One region of the Paenibacillus sp. FSL E2-8871 genome, then DNA from elsewhere that is predicted to be linked to it. Evidence: riboswitches for the same ligand, from Rfam matches in the RefSeq annotation. Region 1 holds a riboswitch; each other region holds the start of a gene.
What was found. Region 1 has a riboswitch for cyclic di-AMP ahead of NYE25_RS21575 (C40 family peptidase). Riboswitches for the same ligand answer to the same signal wherever they lie in the genome.
Positions count from the first base shown of each region.

Region 2: another riboswitch for cyclic di-AMP. It lies ahead of NYE25_RS23685 (hypothetical protein); the one in region 1 lies ahead of NYE25_RS21575 (C40 family peptidase).
Region 3: another riboswitch for cyclic di-AMP. It lies ahead of NYE25_RS16565 (alpha/beta fold hydrolase); the one in region 1 lies ahead of NYE25_RS21575 (C40 family peptidase).

Region 1 is NZ_JBBOBV010000001.1:4,745,458-4,748,735, forward strand. It holds gene NYE25_RS21565 (c-type cytochrome) at 1-306, opposite strand, end outside; gene NYE25_RS21570 (GNAT family N-acetyltransferase) at 434-919, opposite strand; gene NYE25_RS21575 (C40 family peptidase) at 1,175-1,666, opposite strand; cyclic di-AMP (ydaO/yuaA leader) riboswitch at 1,672-1,813, opposite strand; gene NYE25_RS21580 (C40 family peptidase) at 2,173-2,601, opposite strand; cyclic di-AMP (ydaO/yuaA leader) riboswitch at 2,655-2,793, opposite strand; gene NYE25_RS21585 (hypothetical protein) at 3,008-3,278, opposite strand, start outside.
Region 2 is NZ_JBBOBV010000001.1:5,234,602-5,237,879, forward strand. It holds gene NYE25_RS23680 (hypothetical protein) at 1-385, opposite strand, end outside; cyclic di-AMP (ydaO/yuaA leader) riboswitch at 519-684, opposite strand; cyclic di-AMP (ydaO/yuaA leader) riboswitch at 1,105-1,294, shown strand; gene NYE25_RS23685 (hypothetical protein) at 1,485-1,901, shown strand; gene kdpF (K(+)-transporting ATPase subunit F) at 2,028-2,105, shown strand; gene kdpA (potassium-transporting ATPase subunit KdpA) at 2,118-3,278, shown strand, end outside.
Region 3 is NZ_JBBOBV010000001.1:3,653,519-3,656,796, forward strand. It holds gene selD (selenide, water dikinase SelD) at 1-516, opposite strand, end outside; gene NYE25_RS16565 (alpha/beta fold hydrolase) at 673-1,482, opposite strand; cyclic di-AMP (ydaO/yuaA leader) riboswitch at 1,589-1,773, opposite strand; gene NYE25_RS16570 (hypothetical protein) at 1,995-2,168, opposite strand; gene NYE25_RS16575 (Nif3-like dinuclear metal center hexameric protein) at 2,254-3,048, opposite strand; gene NYE25_RS16580 (endo-1,4-beta-xylanase) at 3,160-3,278, opposite strand, start outside.

The DNA.
Region 1 (3,278 bases):
TAGCTTTTCTTTAAAGGAAGGCATTTGACCTCGTCCTTTAGTGACGATACTGTAGATTTCTTCAGCATCATGCTGACCGCCTTCATTTTGAAGACTGGGTCCAACTCCACCTTGAAGCTGATCGCCGTGACAGGTGATACAGCTGGCTTTCACGGTTGCTTCGGCCTTTGCCGCATCCAATTGGACTTCCGGCATCGTCGGCTTATTCTGTTCAGCTACCTCTTCTTTACCTGGAAGTGTAAACATAAGTACTACCGCAAAGGCACAGGCGGCAAAAAACAAACCGCTCATGATCCATTTCTGCATCCCAGTTCGTCCCTTCTATGTAAGCTGCTCCCTACATTATAGCTCAAGGTGAAGCGTTATCATAGGGTTTGTGACAAAAAAATGAACGATAATGCCATCAAATCATTGAAAAATATGGAATTTAATATTATTTATCATAGACCATGCAATAAAAAGGTTTGTTTCCTGTGGGGGTTAGGCGCTCATACGTATCGGTAATCGTAAATCCACACTTTTGGTAAGTTCGGATTGCCCGCTGGTTCCAGGTCAATACCTCTAGATCAATCTCACGCTCAGGATAACGAATTAAGGCTGCTTGCACGATTGCATCCATGAATATTTTTCCTAGACCTTGACCGCATAGATCAGGGCGCATACCAATCCCCAAGCGAACAACACCTTCCAATGGAAACAACTGCGCGAATCCACACAAAATCCCTTGCCCATTTAAGATGGAGACATATTGCTCATTCCGTAGCTGAGGGTCACCGAACTCGATTCCAAGAGCCTGCATTTGCTCCCACGGCATCCAGCCGTAAATATTATAAGGGGCAGTGTAATCCCAGTTGCAAATCTCTTCCGCGTGACTGGTCTCCATAGGCGCTACATGAAAAGTAACAGAGGGATTTATCATAAGGTCAAGGACCTCCTTTCACGGGGGAACTTTAAATGTCTTATATTTCTAGCTTAAAATACTTATGGTCCTTATAAGGACATCGAAGGCGTTTATGCTTGTAACTAATTATATACAAAAAGAGGCATGGTCGACTCAGAAATTTATGAGGATTATTGTTTTACAAATTCTGAGAGGGGTAAATACTAAATAAGACAAAAAACAAGCTCTTCCCCAAGAATCAACATCTTGGAAAAGAGCCTATGTACGATTTACTTATTGAACATCATCATTATCTTCTGTCTCAGAAGCAACAGAATGATAAGCATCCGTGCTCATAATTCGTTTAGCACCGATGTAGCGTTTCACGTAGTAGCTATCACTCAGGGAGCTAATCGTTACACCGCGTGAGGAAGATGCGTGTGCAAACTTGCCTTCACCGACATAAATACCGACATGGGAGACACCCTTACCACTTGTATTGAAGAATACAAGATCTCCAGATCTTAAATCATCTTGGGAGATAGCAGTGCCCATTTGATACTGGGAACCTGATTGGTGTGGTAGGTTTATACCAATTTTATCAAATACATACATTGTAAATCCGGAGCAATCAAATCCATTTGTGGAGATGCCGCCGGATACGTACTTAGTTCCGATGGTCTTGTCGATCACTTTATCCATTTTGGAATCCGCGAAAGCGCTTCCTGCTCCGATGGTGAAAATAATGGAAAAGCTAAGTACTGCTGCTGCTAGCTTCTTCTTCAAAAGTTTATACCCCTTCCGGATGCCTACGAGGTTAGCTTAAGGGTTCGGTTGAAGGTCCCCTATGACCCCTCTAAAAATGGAGGTCAATTCACCCAAAGTTGGTTCCCCCGTTTTCCTAATAGTTAGGAAACTCGGCTGATACTGTTGATTAGGAATAGCTTGTAATCAATACATGACAAAACCTTTGTAAATAACAACTTAATGATTACAAAAATGTTACTAAAATCTTACTGCAGTTATTGTAACAAACAGAGTGCCGCTTGGCAATCGTTTTTAACATAATCATGCAGAAAAATTCGTTTTTTTAAAGACAAAATGCATATGTAAGCGATAATATTAAACTAATTTTTATATTTATTGAAATTTTTATCAAATAAAAGTGTTTAAAGTCCGTTCTAGAGGTGTAAAGAATATAATAAGGCAAAAGAAAACCTGGATTCGATTAAGTCAATAATCAAACCCAGGTCTATATAATGTAATTGTGAGGTTATAGTTGTGGGGAAGTATTAATCGTAGGCTATAGCTTGATATGAGGAAGTACTCATTACTCTTTTAGCACCAACGTAGCGATTGGCCCAGTAGGACTGGCTAAGTGAAGTGATGGTCACGCCATATGAAGATGATGATTGTGCGAATTTTCCGTTTCCAACATAAATGCCGACATGGGATACGCCGTTGCCCAATGTGTTAAAGAAAACTAGGTCACCTGAACGTAATTTACTTTTGGCTACAGGAGTTCCGACATTATATTGAGCTTTTGAAGTACGGGGCAAAGAAAGACCCACCTTCTTGAATACATACGTAGTAAATCCAGAACAGTCAAACCCGGCAGTGCTAGTGCCTCCGGTTTTATAGGCAACTCCAATTGTCTTTGAAATAACACTGTCCATCTTAGAATCTGCAAAGGCACTTCCTCCACCAATAGAGAACGCCATCACAAGTCCTAGCGCCGCAGCGACGCATGCTTTTCTTAAATTCTTCAAAAAAATTGTACCCCTTCCAATGCCTGTGAGGTTAGCTTAAGGATTCGGTAGAAGGTTCCCCTATGATCACTGCAAAGCGAGATCAATTCACCCAAAATATGGTTCCCCCACTTCCCGGTGCAAGGAATTCGGCGTTTTATGCACCAGATAGTGACTTATCGACATGACTACGACAAATACATGAAGTTATGTAGAAATCGTTTCAAATGATTACAAACTTGTTACCAATGGAACAGGACTTATTGTAACAAAGTCTTTACGATTTTGCAAATCCTCATAATTTGTCTATAACGCGAAAGAGTCCCAACTCCTGATTCAGGAACCGGGACTCTTATATTATGTTCTGTAATGTTTCAAATTATTGTGGAAATGCTTTACTGTGCCATAGATGATATTGAGCCGAAATTCCCCACATTTTGAAGAGTGTTGAGGGCAGTGATGAAAGTTGACGAATAAGAAGCGCTGGTAGGCCAGGACAGAAGATACCCGTTAGTCCGCACACTAGCAAAAGGATCAGGCCTGCTGCACCAAGTATGATTGAAATTCCTATTGCCGGAATCAGCGACTTCAAGCAAACGAATAAGGAGGAGAACATCCCCGTGCCGCTGGTATAACCAAACTGCATATAT
Region 2 (3,278 bases), 490 kb from region 1:
GTCGGAATTTCTGTTTGCGTATAACGGATAAATGTAAGGGAAAGGTGTTGCGGGATCTCATTACGTACCAACCGGCTGCAACATCTTTCCACGGTTCCTTAAAAGCGGTGAGCCACGGAAAACGTTGGTGTGCTGACCAATCCTGCAGCTGTTGCTTTTCTCGGATACTTTTATATATTTCGTATATAATTGTTCGGTCCATACAGTATTCACAGGTAGATGGGCTGCTGAAATGGCGAAGTGATTCAATCTGCTTCTGACCAAAAGCATAGCCGACAATAGTTCTGTGATGATCCTCTTCGAACCACAACGCTCCAAAGCAAACATAATTTAGACTTATCGGCTCAAGTAGCCCTTGCTGAGTTCCCCAATAATAGTGTTTCATTCCTTTCACCCCGTCCAGCATGCTATCACCTTATAGAATCAGGTAACGCAAAAACCGCAGCAAGAGGAGGACCTCTGCTGCGGTTTTGGAATACAGGTATACACACACCTGTGCCAAAGCGTGGCGGATCAAGGGTCTCTCTCTTTACGCTTACGAGGTTAGCTGTCGGATTCGGACGGTGAGAGTCGCCCTACCTATGTGAGACTTGAACAGTCTCCTTCGGATTCACCCCAAGTAGGCCATGTGGCCTGATGGTTCCCCCGTTCCCTGCAAATACAGGAACTCAGCGTTGAATGTATTTTGTGAAATAGATTCAACCCGAATCATACTCTTTTCAAGGTGTTTCTGTAAAAACAGAAAGTGTTCTTTTGAGCGCGATTTAAACCAAATCCTGCCTACTACGACGGAAAAGGGAACCAAATAGGTATTTATTGCGAGTTATCGGGCTTCTTCCTCGCTTAATCTCGACTTCTTGTTTTCTTACCTATAAAGGCGATTTTTTGAGATATCTACATTTGTGGTGAATAAAATCACATGGTATGCCCGCTTTTCGCTAATGGATTAAAACTCGAGTAAACAAGAGATATAGAGAGATTGGATATCAAGTAAGCGCTATCCAACGCGAAAATAGTTTTTAATTTGCATTATTTTGGCATCAATCAGGTTTTACAATTCTTCCTGCATAAGGGTATGATTACTCCTGTTTCAACAACAATCGAATATTTGATCCGCTTAATTTCCGATAAGGAAAGCGGGGGAACCAACAATCGGCAGACGATGTGAGAGTCGGAAGCCGGTTATGGGGTGAATCCTGTAGAAGATGCGAGTGAGCTCGCATCTATACAGGTAGGGCGACTCTCACCGCCCGAATCCGACAGCTAACCTCGTAAGCGTATGGAGAGAGGATGAGTGCAATGTGACCGCTAGCGAGCCACAGAGGAGAATCCTTTGTGGCTTTTTGCTGTGCTTTTTTAAGCAAAGCATTTATGGAAAACCTCACGAAGAGGTCGTTATATTCATCATTAGCGGTAGCTTTTCTTTCAAGATCAGGGTGATCAAGCTCTGATCTTACAAGCAAAGCATTTGAGGAGAATAAGAGATGACAGATCAGAATGAATATGTACTGGTATGTGCGCCAACGAAGGCAGGCGAACATTTTATTAAGCTTCTAAAATTCAGAGGCATTAAGATGGCCGGATTGACCAACAACTTGCCTGAGAAGGCCCTACTCGAAGAGATGGGGATTGAACAAGTCGTTCTAGTTGATACCCGCCATCAGAATACTTGGTTTCGCCCGCCGTTCCCGGTAGGACGGGTATATCTGTTCGAGAGCAGCTTTACGTTATGCTGCCGCTACATTCAGATGTGCCGCACCTGGACGACACAGCCGATTTTTGTAATCACAAGCTCAATAAATCCTAGATTGGTCTATAAAAGGCTTGGTGCAAGTTATGTAATCTATTCTCACAGTGGTGATGCTGATTTTCTAATCGATAAATCACCTCATCAAGGATAAAAGAAGGAGTGCGGGAGATATGATGGATCTGTATATGGTGGCTTCGTTAGCTGTAATTTACGGGTTGTTTTATGGATTTATGCGCTGGTGCGCAGGTGTAGTTGAGGATACAGGGAGGGATAAGTTGTGATTCTAGTAATCGCTGTTACCCTACTGTTGTTTGTATATCTGGTTTACGCATTGATTCATCCGGAGAAATTTTAAGGAGGGGCATTCATGGGCATTTTGCAAATAGTTGCTGTAATCGTAATTCTTATCTTGCTGGTTAAGCCGATGGGCACGTATTTATATTATGTATTTTCTAATGAACCGAACCGTACGGATCGATGGTTTGGAGGCATGGAAAAAGGAATTTATAAGCTGATTGGCCTGAAAAAACGGGACGGAATGTCTTGGAAGAAGTATGCGCTCAGCTTTGTGTTAACAAATATCGTATTGGTTACTTTCAGTTACATTGTTCTTAGATTGCAGCGGGGATTGCCGTTAAACCCGAATGGAATTACGGATTTGGAACAGACGCTTTCATTCAATACAGTGATCAGCTTTATGACCAATACGAACCTGCAGCATTATAGCGGGGAGACGGGGCTTTCGTATTTTTCACAAATGGCTGTCATCACGATGATGATGTTCACATCTGCAGCGAGCGGATTTTCTGTTGCGGTTGCCTTTGTCAGAGGAATCACGGGACGGAAATCAGTCGGGAACTTCTTCGAGGATTTCGTCAAAGCACATATTCGTGTGTTCATTCCGCTAGCTTTGTTAGTTTCATTGGTGTTGGTAGGACTGCATGTGCCACAAACGCTCAAGCCATCACTTGAAGTCACTACACTAGAGGGCCAAACACAACAAATTGCTATCGGTCCAGTAGCTTCTTTGGAATCGATCAAACATCTGGGCACGAATGGTGGCGGCTTCTTCGGGGCCAATTCATCCCATCCTTTTGAGAACCCTAATCCACTTACGAACGTTCTGGAGATTCTCTCTATGTGGATGCTGCCAGCTTCGCTCCCTTATATGTACGGATTGTTTGCCAAGAACAAACGTCAGGGCTGGGTAATTTTTACCGCAATGATGACCTTGTTTGTTCTGCTATTAAGCCTAAACTTCTATGCTGAATCAAAAGGTAATCCGGCGATCAATGCACTAGGAATCGAATCTTCACAAGGTAGCATGGAAGGTAAAGAGGTGCGCTTCGGCATACCGCAGTCTTCCTTGTTTACTTCAGTAACAACCGCAGCTACGACAGGTAGTGTTAACAATATGCATGATACGCTGACGCCGCTGGGAGGCATTACGCCTCTTGCACTGATGATGCTCAACAATGTCTTCGGTGGTAAAGGTGTCGGACTGATCAATATGCTGATGTATGCGATT
Region 3 (3,278 bases), 1.1 Mb from region 1:
TCCTACCTGCGCACCTGCATTCGTTCTTACTTTGTCCGGATGCACAAGGCCCGTAACGGCCAATCCAAATTTAGGCTCTTTATCGTCGATGGAATGTCCGCCCACAAGCGTTGCTCCTGCTTCCTGCACTTTATCTGCTGCACCGCGCAAAATGTCACCGAGAATGCTTTTGTCCAAAACAGAAATAGGGAAGGCCACAATATTAAGCACTGTAAGCGGCTTGCCGCCCATAGCATAAATATCACTTAACGCATTAGCTGCTGCAATTTGCCCAAAGGAATAAGGGTCATCCACGATCGGCGTGAAAAAATCAACAGTTTGCACTAACGCAAGATCATCACTTAATCGATATACCCCAGCGTCATCACTGGTATCCAGACCTACAAGTAGATCCGGATTAGGAACGGTTGGTGGTAGACTGCGAATAACCTGCATGAGATCGGCGGGACCGATTTTGCAGCCGCAGCCCCCTTTTGAAGATAATGAGGTCAATTTTATGGTTTCGGCTTGAGACATCATGACTCAGCTCCTTTAGATAGTTAATCTCGAATATCTTTAATCTTACATCAGTAGACAGCATTGTACAAAATACAGACATACAGAAGAACGCCCCGTAGCCAGTACATACTCCCCGGCTATGGGACGCCCCTCATTTCTCACTTACCACTAAGATCAACTAATCTGCTGAGTTTCCTGCTGTTTCTCCAAAAACCGCTGAAGTATAGCATTAAATTTCTCCGGCTGACACAGATTACTAGGATCTAATGCGTTAGGGATGATCACTAACTGAGCATGTGGCAGCTGAGACACCATATCCTTCATACAATTAACTCCAAATTCACTAAAGTCACCTACAATACATAAGGCGGGACGCTTAAAAGACTTTAAGCATCTAGTGTAATCCACATGGCTCGTAGCCAGCCTTTGCCGATACAATTCCCGTGGACGTTTATCGAGAAGTCCTCTTCTAATCTCGTTATAAGCCAGATTCCAGCGTTCCCGGTACATCATACGAATCGAAGGCAGTACAAGCTCACTTGGAGCGTAATACATTAACCAACTACAATAAGCAGCCATAAGCTGGATTTTACCGATTATCGTTGACGCCTGACTTCTACAAAAGCTATCCGCGACAACAATCGCTTTTACTCGCTCTGGATATTGTTTCGCAATATGTTGAACGACGAGCCCCCCATAGGCACTCCCAACAAAAACAGCCTCACGAATACCCAAATCATTCAATAGCATAATTATATCTAGACATTGGGTTTCAATAATCTCATTTGGGGCCTGCAGTAGTTCACCTGATTTGCCATTCCCCCGTAAATCACACAGAATCACTTTATATTTATCAGAAAAATACTCCAATTGTGGCTTGAACATACTATGTGTTAATCCATGTCCATGGATAAACACAACCGGAGTCCCTGTTCCATTGATTTCGTAATAGAGCGAAGTTCCATTCAGTTTAGCAATAGGCAAAGTTAACACCTCTTTCATAGATAGGTTCTACAACTATATCTGCTTTTTAACGCAGCAAAAAACCACAGAGGGATTCTCTGTGGCTATTCATCATCAAATACGCCATTCATCCTCTCTCCATACGCTTACGAGGTTAGCTGTCGGATTCGGGCAGTGAGAGTTGCCCTACCTGCATGGATGCATTTATGCACCTGGAACAGGATTCACCCCATAACTAGTACCGATTGTTACACTGGTTCCCAGTTGTTGGTTCCCCCGCTTTCCTTAACGGAAATTAAGCGGACTTCTTATGTAATTGTCAGTTATGTGATGAATCATACTCCGTGTAAGGTTTCTTGTAAAGTTGAGCCGTGGGCAAAATAATGTTGAAAGCCATGCTTTTCATTTCATATTAAGCATACACTTCGTTTTCTCTTTCTTTTGCTCTTGTTTACTCAATATATCTAAAAAAAGCCGAGCGGCCATCAGAGATCAATCCCTGAACCACTCGGCTTCGTTATACAATCATATGGCTACAACAGATCGGCGTTTTTCAATGCATGCTCCCAGCTCGGAAAAAAGAACAGCGCACTTCTCATAAGATCAGGATCGCTTTGCTTCACTTGTTTTTTGCTGATCGAGCTTCCATCGGTTTGAAGCTTTTTGATACGACTTAACACTTCATCAGCCTCCAAAGGAATTTCCATTGAAACACTCCTTTCTCAGTGACCTGGTTTCCAATCATTTTCTCCATAATATGCAAATTTATTCTTCATTTCGGTTTATACGAAATTAAACCAGCTGATAGACCGGTTGTTCAGCAATAAAATAAGTAGGAATCATTGGGTATTTCTGTGCCAGAACTTCAGCTAAATATTTCATTCCTGGAGCTTCACTTTCCGCATGACCTAACATAATCAGCGCTTTTAATCTGCCTTGGTGGACAGCATCCCTCACATATTCTGGAGTTTCCCATTCGGGGCCCTCGCCAGCAATAATTAAATCAAGATTGTGCTGATTAAAAAGAGGAATAGCCATCGTCCCACCTCCTCTGTAACCTACTAATATCCCCACATGTCTGCATATCTGGGATAGGTCTCCGGCAGCACGTACATAGGAGATGCCTAGCTTTCTTTTTATATACAGAGCCGCTTCACTTACCGTCATAGCTGGAATCGATAGGATTGTAGCAGTGGATTGCTGCTCAACCACATAGGCTGACCATTCAAGCTCTCGTAGCAAGCCCACCATGATCCCATCCGGTTGATGCCGATGCCAATAATCATGATAACGAAAAATAGCCAGTTCAGAACGCTCAATCAAACTCCGTTTCGCGCGAGACACAGGGTCATCCTTTAACCACTTGCTCGTCTCATGATGACTGTAAAACACACCTTCATGTGTGATCAACAAATTGGCGTTCATAGCAATCGTTCGTTCCACAACATATTGCGTAGCGCAAAATGCCGTAACCATCCCTGTAATCACCATTTCTGGATTCCCCGGCTTAAGAGTATCCACAGTCCTATCTATCTGTTCCATAGCTCCTATTAAATCTTCCAGAATCGTTCTAATTGTCACGCTCACTTTAATCCGCCCTTTGAGATCTACTCTACTAATCTATCAACGTATAAATAACCCGCCCTTAATCGATATAAGGACGGGTTCACAGTTCATTATTTGAGCAGCTTGTCCACTCTATAATTTCGTGGCAGAGGTGATAATTCGATGGAAAGCTGGCTTAGGCTTATGCCCTTCATCGAATAGGAACGGCCAGTTCTTCCGCCCACGAACAGGGAAATCATCCAGCCAGGTAT